2 regions of the Raskinella chloraquaticus genome follow, and region 2 is predicted to be linked to the other one. Evidence: predicted binding sites of a transcription regulator. Region 2 holds the regulator's gene; the other holds the start of a gene.
What was found. The regulator HrcA, encoded in region 2, represses chaperone genes, less so after heat shock. The targets are predictions, from matches to a motif close to GTTAGCACTCNCNNNNNGNGAGTGCTAAC.

Region 1 (4,422 bases), on a different contig from region 2:
ATCGACGTAATAGTTGACAAGGCCGGTGGTGGCGTTGGTTGTACCGCTGACCTGGTTTCCGGAGAAACTGGTGGCCGTGCCAAGAGATGTCGACAGGGTCTGCCCGCGCACCTTGTTGCTGAACTGGCCAACTTCCACCTCGATACGCGAGCCGAACCCGGGCGTGAACTCGCCGAAATCATAACCCAGCGCGCCGGAATAGGCGTAGCCGGACCGGTAGGAGGTGGTGGCCTTCGTTGTGAAGGCGACCGGCGCCGTGACGTTGTTAAAATTGTAAACGCTGTCATCAAGGCTGTTATAGCCGCCGCGCAGTGCGACGTAGACGCCGTCTCGTCCGTCCGCTGCCTCGCCATAGGCTTGCCGGGGCACCGGCGGTGTCAGATCAGCTGCCAAGGCTGCCGGCCCGCTGATAGATAAGCCTACTGCGGCGAGGGAAGATAGGGTTATCGTGCGTCGTATCACCGGGCATACTCCCCCGTTCGAGATGCCCTATTCATGCCCCATTAGGGTTAATTGCCCGTAAATAAGTGCCGAAAAATGCAAAAGGCCCGGTCGAAACCGGGCCTCCGCCATGTGCAGTAGAGATGTGACGGGCGTCAGAAATCCATGCCGCCCATGCCACCGCCGCCGCCACCCATGGGAGCGGCAGGCTTGTCCTTCGGCAGCTCGGCAATCATCGCCTCGGTGGTGATGAGGAGACCGGCAACCGAAGCGGCGTTCTGGAGTGCGGTACGCACGACCTTGGCCGGGTCGATGATTCCCGCCTCGACCATGTCGACATATTGTTCGGTCTGGGCGTTGAAGCCGAAGGTCGGCGACTTGTTCTCGGAGACCTTGCCGACAACGATCGACCCTTCGCAGCCCGCGTTCTCGGCGATCTGGCGGATCGGCGCTTCGAGAGCCTTGAGAACAATGTTGATACCAGCCTGGATGTCGGAGACATCCGAGGTCAGCTTGGCAGCCGCGAGCTTGGCCCGCAGCAAAGCGACGCCGCCGCCCGGCACGATGCCTTCCTGAACCGCGGCGCGGGTCGCATTGAGCGCGTCATCAACGCGGTCCTTGCGCTCCTTGACCTCGATCTCGGTGGCGCCGCCAACCCGCAGGACGGCAACACCGCCCGCAAGCTTGGCCAGACGCTCCTGGAGCTTCTCGCGATCGTAGTCCGAGGTGGTTTCCTCGATCTGCGCCTTGATCTGGGCAACGCGGCCTTCGATTTCCTTCTTCGCACCAGCGCCGTCGACGATGGTGGTCTTTTCCTTCTCGATGACGACCTTCTTGGCGCGGCCGAGCATCTTGAGGGTGACGTTCTCGAGCTTGATGCCGAGATCTTCGGAAATCATCTGACCACCGGTGAGGATAGCGATATCCTCGAGCATCGCCTTGCGGCGATCACCGAAGCCCGGTGCCTTAACGGCAGCAACCTTGAGGCCGCCGCGCAGCTTGTTGACGACAAGCGTTGCCAGGGCCTCGCCCTCGACGTCCTCGGCAATGATGACGAGGGGACGCGAGGTCTGCACCACCGATTCAAGAACCGGCAGCATGGCCTGGAGGCCCGACAGCTTCTTCTCGAAAATGAGGATGTAGGCGTCTTCGAGATCAGCCACCATCTTCTCGGCATTGGTGATGAAATAGGGCGAGAGATAGCCACGATCAAACTGCATGCCCTCGACGACGTCGAGTTCGGTCTCAAGGCTCTTGGCCTCTTCAACCGTGATCACACCTTCATTGCCAACGCGCTGCATGGCTTCGGCGATCATGTCGCCGATGGCCTTGTCGCCATTGGCCGAGATGGTGCCGACCTGAGCGACTTCAGCCGAGGTCTTGATCTTCTTGGCGCGCTTCTGGATGTCCTTGAGGACTTCCTCGACAGCGATGTCGATGCCGCGCTTCAGATCCATCGGGTTCATGCCGGCGGCAACCGACTTGCAGCCCTCGCGGACGATGGAAGCGGCAAGAACTGTTGCCGTCGTGGTGCCGTCGCCGCCCAGATCATTGGTCTTGGAGGCCACTTCACGCACCATCTGTGCGCCCATGTTCTCGAACTTGTCCTCAAGTTCGATTTCCTTGGCAACCGTCACGCCGTCCTTGGTGATGCGCGGAGCGCCGAACGACTTGTCGAGGACAACGTTACGACCCTTGGGGCCGAGCGTTACCTTAACGGCATTGCTGAGAATTTCGACGCCGCGCAGCATTTTCTCGCGGGCATCGGACGAAAACCGTACGTCCTTGGCAGCCATGTGCTCTTCTCCTGAATGTTACGAAAGGGCAGTCGGCGTCAGCCGATCACGCCCATGATGTCGGATTCCTTCATGATCAGCAGCTCTTCGCCGTCGATCTTGACTTCAGTGCCGGACCACTTGCCAAAGAGGATGCGGTCGCCCTTTTTGACGTCGAGGGGAACGAGCTTCCCCGCTTCGTCACGCGCGCCGGTTCCAACGGCAACAACTTGCCCTTCCTGCGGCTTCTCCTTGGCGGTATCGGGAATAATGATGCCACCCTTGGTCTTTTCCTCGCCCTCGAGGCGGCGGACGACCACACGGTCGTGCAACGGACGGAATTTCATTTTAGGCTCTCTCCAGGTGTTTTCTGAATGCCGTTTCTGTGAATGTACGGATAAACCGCACAAGCGGTCTATTAGCACTCACATCAGGTGAGTGCCAACCGCGTCGGTGAAATAAGGCGGGCGGCCACGGAAGTCAAGAAGAACGCCGGGTAAAAAGGCGCAGATCACCCCCATGGTTAAGACCCAAGGGGCTGCCGCTGGAGGTGGGGGGCGGCTTATTCCGCCGGGGTGGGGGCGCCTGCCACGCGGCCGGCGGCGGCGGCACTCGTCTGCCGGCTATTGTAGGCCGAAAACCGCTGCGACAGGCTTTCGAAGGTGAGATAGATCACCGGCGTGATGTAAAGCGTCAGTACTTGCGACAGGCACAGGCCGCCGACGACAGCCACACCAAGCGGTTGGCGCAGCTCGGCGCCGGCGCCAGCCCCGATAGCGATCGGCAGGGCGCCGCAGATAGCCGCCAGCGTCGTCATCATGATCGGCCTGAAGCGCAGCGTTGCCGCCTCGATGATCGCCGCCTCGGGGCTTGCGCCCTGCTTGCCGCGCTCGATTGCAAAATCAACCATCATGATGGCGTTCTTTTTGACGATGCCGATCAGCATGACGAGGCCGATCATGGCAATGACCGATAATTCCATGCCAAAGAGCCGCAATGTCAGAAGGGCGCCGATGCCCGCCGTCGGCAGGCCGGACAGAATGGTCAGCGGGTGGATGAAGCTTTCATAGAGAACACCCAGAACGATATAGATGACAAGAACGGCGGCAAACAGCAGCAGGGTCTGGTTAGCCAGCGCCGCCTGGAAAATCTGCGCCGTGCCCTGGAAGCTGCTGGCAATCGACGGTGGAATGCCGATGTCCTCGGCGCTTTTTTCAATCGCGGCGATTGCCTGGCCAAGCGACACGCCCGGCGCCAGGTTGAAGGACACAGTGACCGCCGGCAGCTGGCCTACATGCTGAACTGTCAGCGCCGCCGGCTTGTCAGTGATGCGCGCGATCGCATCGAGCGGCACGATCGCCCCGGCCGTCGACGTGACGATGCCGGTGTTCTGATTGCCGCCCGTCCCGCCCTGGTTTGTGGTGCTGGGGGGGGTTGCCGTGGTGCCGGCAGTGCCGGGATTGAGATTGGCGGGGGTGCGGATCGTCAGGCGGCGCAGAATTTCCGAAGGCTCAGCATAGCGCGGATCAGCCTCGAGAATGACCTGATAGGTATCATCGGCGAAAATCGTCGAAACCTGACGTGATCCGAAGGCCGAGAACAGGATCTGGCGGATCTGTTCAATCGACAGGCCAAGGCGGGCGGCCGTGTCGCGGTCGATATCGATCACCGCCGAGCGGGCGCGCACCTGAAGATCGGAGGTGACATCAACGACGCCAGGAATGGCGCGCATGCGCGTTTCGATCTGCGGCGCGAAACTGCGCAGCGCCTCAAGATCGGTACTGACCAGCGTGTATTGATAAAGGCTGCGCGATTGCACCGCGCCCACTGAAATGGACTGGACAGGCTGGAAGAACAGCTGGATGCCGGGCACACCGGCCACCTGCCGGCGCAGCCTCTGGATAATGTCGACAATATTATCCTTGCGTTCAGGCTTGTCGCGCAGGGTGATGAACATGCGCCCCGAATTGACCGTATTGGCCGCATTGCCGCCACCAACCGTCGATTGGACGAGCAGGACATCCTTGTCGTTCTTGATGATCTCGGCGGCCGCCAACTGACGCTGGACCATGGCATCGAAGGACGCATCGTCCGGACCGACGGTCGAGACCGAAATCAACCCATTGTCCTCGGTGGGGAAAAACCCTTTCGGAATATCCCGGAACAGCACAACAGTGATCACAAAGCTGGCGAGCGTCGCTATCAG
Region 2 (4,422 bases):
TGGTGGAGACAGGCAGCGGCCAAAAGCCGGAAGGCGCGCGCGCGGTGCGACAGGGCCACCTCCAGCCCGTGCTTCTCGAGCGAGGTCATTTCAGCAAAGGTGCGGTTGTCCTCATCAGGCTGGAATATCGGATCATAGCCAAAACCAAGCGCGCCGCGCGGCGGAAAGACCAGCGTTCCGTGAACACGGCCCTCGAACAATGCCTCGCTGCCATCCGGCCAGGCGAGAACCAGCGCGGAGACGAAATGGGCGCGCAGATTACGCGCGTTGCGCCGGTGCAACTCATATTCGACCCGGGCAATGGCCGTCGCGAAATTCTTGTCGGGGCCCGCCCAATCGGCTGAAAAGAGACCGGGTGCGCCGTCGAGCGCCTCGACACACAGCCCCGAATCATCGGCAAGCGCCGGCAGGCCGGCAACCGAGGCCGCCGCATGCGCCTTGATGCCGGCATTCTCGGCAAAGGTATGGCCGGTTTCTGCCGGCACCGGCAATTGCAGGGCGCCGGCTGAACGGGTGAGGATGCCAAAAGGGGCAAGCAATTCCGCCATCTCGGCAAGTTTGCCGGCATTATGCGTCGCAATGATCAGCGTATCGCCAGATATCAGGCGCCGGCTCACGCAAACGCCTCGCGCTGGAGACGCAAGAGGTCGGTGCAGCCATGGCGGGCAAGACGCAGAAGTTCCATCAGCTCGGCTTCGCTGAAGGGCTCGCGCTCGGCCGTGCCTTGAACTTCGATGATGCCACCGCTGCCCGTCAACACGAAATTGGCGTCGGTATGAGCGGTTGAATCCTCCGCATAATCAAGGTCAAGCACCGCCGCGCCAGCAACAATGCCGCAGGACACCGCCGCCACCTGATCGCGCAGGGGATCAGCCTGCAGCATCTTGCGCGCCTTCATCCAGTCAAAGCATTCGCGCAGCGCCACATAGGCCCCGGTGATCGCCGCTGTCCGGGTGCCGCCATCAGCCTGCAGAACGTCGCAGTCAATGAGAATCTGGCGCTCGCCCAGCGCCTGGAGGTCAACCACGGTGCGCAGGGCGCGGCCAACGAGGCGCTGGATTTCAAGGGTGCGTCCACCCTGTTTGCCCTGCGCCGCCTCGCGCCGGTTGCGTTCCGCCGTTGCCCGCGGCAGCATGCCATACTCGGCCGTGACCCAGCCGCCGCCACGCCCCTTGAGCCAGCCTGGAACGCGCTCTTCCAGCGAGGCCGTCACCAGCACATGCGTGTCACCAAATTTGGTAAGGCACGAGCCTTCAGCATATTTAACGACGCCGCGCGTCAGGCTGACCAGGCGCATTTCATCGCGGGCGCGTTTTGACGGGCGCATGGCGTATCCTTTCAGTGATGATCGCTGCGGTGTAGACTGGACATCAACCAACAACAAGCGCGGCTTGATACTCATGGCGGAAGAGCCCACACTTGGTCTCGCTCCATACCTTCATCGACGGGAAGGCCAGACAGGCAGACATGGCGTCCGATATCGTTAAGCCACCACCAATAGCTGAACTTTCGCGCCTTGATGAGCGGGCGCGGGAAATCTTCCGCCGTGTGGTGGAGGATTATCTGGCGACGGGTGATCCGGTGGGCTCGCGCAATATTTCGCGTAGCCTGGCGATCACCTTGTCGGCAGCATCGGTGCGCAACGTCATGTCGGATCTTGAGGCGCTCGGCCTCATCTATGCGCCGCATACATCGGCAGGGCGTCTGCCCACCGATCTCGGCTTGCGGTTATTCGTTGATGGCATCCTGCAATTTGGCGAGCTTGGGCCCGAGGAGCGCGAGCGCATCGAGACACAGGTCAAGACCTCCGGGGCGAGCAAGAATCTGGAAGGCGTTCTGTCGGATGCGACCTCGATGCTGTCGGGCCTCACGCGTGGCGCCGGCCTGGTGGTGACGTCGAAGACCAACCCGCGGTTCCGTCACGTCGAATTCGTCCGTCTGGAAGCCGATAAGGCGCTGGTGGTGCTGGTGAGCGATGATGGGTCGGTTGAAAACCGCGTGGTGGCGATACCGACGGGATTGCCCGCCTCGGCGTTGATCGAGGCCACCAACTGGCTCAATGCCCATATTCGCGGCCGAAGCCTCGATGAAGTACGCCATGATCTCGAATCGCTCCAGGAATTACGGCAGCGTGAAGTCGATGAGCTGACGAAGAAGGTGGTGGAGGCCGGCCTTGCCAGCCTGACCGAACCGCAGGAAGGGCAGGCGCCGCTTCTCATCGTTCATGGTCATGCCAATCTGCTTGAAAATCTCAAGGCGGTCGAAGAGCTGGAGCGCGTGCGCCTGCTGTTTGAGGATCTTGAGCGCAAGAAGGACATCGTCCAATTGCTGAGCGCCACCGAACAGGCGGACGGGGTGCGCATTTTCATCGGTTCAGAGAACAAATTATTCTCCCTGTCGGGCTCCTCGCTGGTCACCGCTCCCTTTCGCGACAGCAAGCGCAACATCGTCGGTGTCATCGGCGTCATCGGACCAACCCGGCTCAATTACGCGCGTATCGTGCCCATGGTGGATTACACGGCACGCATGGTCAGCCGTTTGCTGACATGAGCGAGGGGGCCACGGCGCAGCGGTCGATGGACAAAACGCGGCATGAGCGGCTGTTTGCGCGCATCGAGGGCTTGCGATCCGACCTCGTGGCACTGACGCAGGCGCTTATCCGCTTCCCAACCATCAATCCGCCCGGGGACGCCTATGAGCCCTGCCTGCATTTTATCGGCGCGCGGCTGAAAAAACTCGGTTTTTCGCTTGATTACATCCGCGCTCATGGCACGCCCGGCGACAGCGACGCCTATCCGCGGCTCAATCTGCTGGCCCGTCGTGAAGGCGCCACACCCGGGCCGACGGTTCATTTCAACGGCCATATCGACGTCGTCGAGGCAGGCTATGGCTGGACGGTTGATCCGTTTGCCGGCGCGGTCAAGGACGGGCGCGTCTACGGGCGCGGCGCCTGTGACATGAAAGGCGGCCTTGCCGCAGCAATGGTGGCGATCGAGGCGATCATCGCTGAAAATATCGCCTACAGCGGCGCCATAGAGATTTCGGCAACTGTCGACGAGGAAACGGGAGGGTATGGCGGCGTCGGTTATCTGGCGCGCAACGGCTATTTCGCCGCCGATCGCGTTGACCATGTGATTATCCCCGAGCCGCTCAACCCGGACTGCGTGTGCCTGGGTCATCGCGGCGTGTGGTGGGCTGAAATCGACATGCGCGGGCGCATCGGCCATGGTTCGATGCCGTTTCTCGGCCTCAGCGCCATTCGCGGCATGGGGCAGTTTCTCGGCCGCGTCGAAGACAAGCTTTATCCGCGCCTCGCCCATCGCCTGACCGCCATGCCGTGCGAGCCGCCGGGGGCGCGCGCGGCCACGCTTAACTTCAATTCCATCCATGGCGGACAGGGCGAACCGCACGGCGCCAATCCTGCGCCGGTGGTGGCTGATTCGTGCCGGCTTGTGCTCGACCGGCGCTATCTGATCGAGGAAGACCTCGGCGAGGTGAGGGCTGAAATTATCGCCCTACTTGATGAAACCTGCGATGAAACACCCGGCCTTGGCTATGAGCTGCGCGACATCATGCATTTTCCACCAACCATGACCGATCCCGGGGCGGCGGTTGTGACGACGCTTGGTCATTTCATCCATGAGGTGTTTGACAGGGCACCGCGCCATATAGCGTCGCCTGGAACCTATGACCAGAAGCACGTCACGCGCTTCGGCGCGGTCAAGGGCTGTGTCGCCTATGGTCCGGGTTATCTCGATCTGGCGCATCAGCCCGATGAATGGGTCGGCATTGATGATATGGTCGGCAGCGCCAAGGTGATGGCGGCAAGCTGCTTGACGCTGCTGGGGGCAGCGGGCGAGTAAGGGCGAAAGAGCCGGGAGACAGCCATGCGTGTTCATAACGGCCTGCGGATCATCATGCTGGCCTCTGCTTTTTCCACCCCGCTTGCCGCGCAGGTGCCCGAGCAGGTGACGCTGTGCATGCCACTTGAGCCGCCATTGCTTGACCCGACACGCGGACCAGCCCAGGCGATCCGCGAGCTGACCTACGGCAACATCTTCGAAACCCTGGTGGCGATTGATCGTGACGGCAGGCTCCAGCCTGGTCTGGCTGAGAGCTGGAAGGTATCAGCCGATGGGCTGGTCTATGACTTCAAATTGAGGTCGGGCGCGAGTTTCCATGACGGCACGCCCTTTACATCGTTCAACGTTGCCTATTCGGTCGAGCGGGCCAAGCGGCCGGAAAGCCGCAATGCGCAAAAATGGATATTTGATCCCATCTTGCGCGTTGATACGCCCGATCCTCTCTCCGCCCGTATTGTCCTGTCGCGGCCAACCGCCAATTTTCTTTACGGGCTCGCCTGGGGTGATGCGGTGATGGTGGCCAAGGGAAGCGCGGCGGAAAACGCCACCGTCCCGATCG

Region 1: groES (co-chaperone GroES) is a predicted target of HrcA. The motif match lies at 2,634-2,662, and genes of this name have one in related genera.

The regions. Positions count from the first base shown of each region.
Region 1 covers NZ_JAKFWN010000011.1:30,869-35,290, forward strand. Annotated here, with positions in the region: gene ACINK1_RS04650 (outer membrane protein) at 1-393, opposite strand, end outside; gene groL (chaperonin GroEL) at 597-2,237, opposite strand; gene groES (co-chaperone GroES) at 2,276-2,563, opposite strand; gene ACINK1_RS04665 (efflux RND transporter permease subunit) at 2,779-4,422, opposite strand, start outside.
Region 2 covers NZ_JAKFWN010000004.1:197,865-202,286, reverse strand. Annotated here, with positions in the region: gene rdgB (RdgB/HAM1 family non-canonical purine NTP pyrophosphatase) at 1-617, opposite strand, end outside; gene rph (ribonuclease PH) at 614-1,327, opposite strand; gene hrcA (heat-inducible transcriptional repressor HrcA) at 1,468-2,550, shown strand; gene ACINK1_RS02585 (acetylornithine deacetylase/succinyl-diaminopimelate desuccinylase family protein) at 2,547-3,863, shown strand; gene ACINK1_RS02580 (ABC transporter substrate-binding protein) at 3,888-4,422, shown strand, end outside.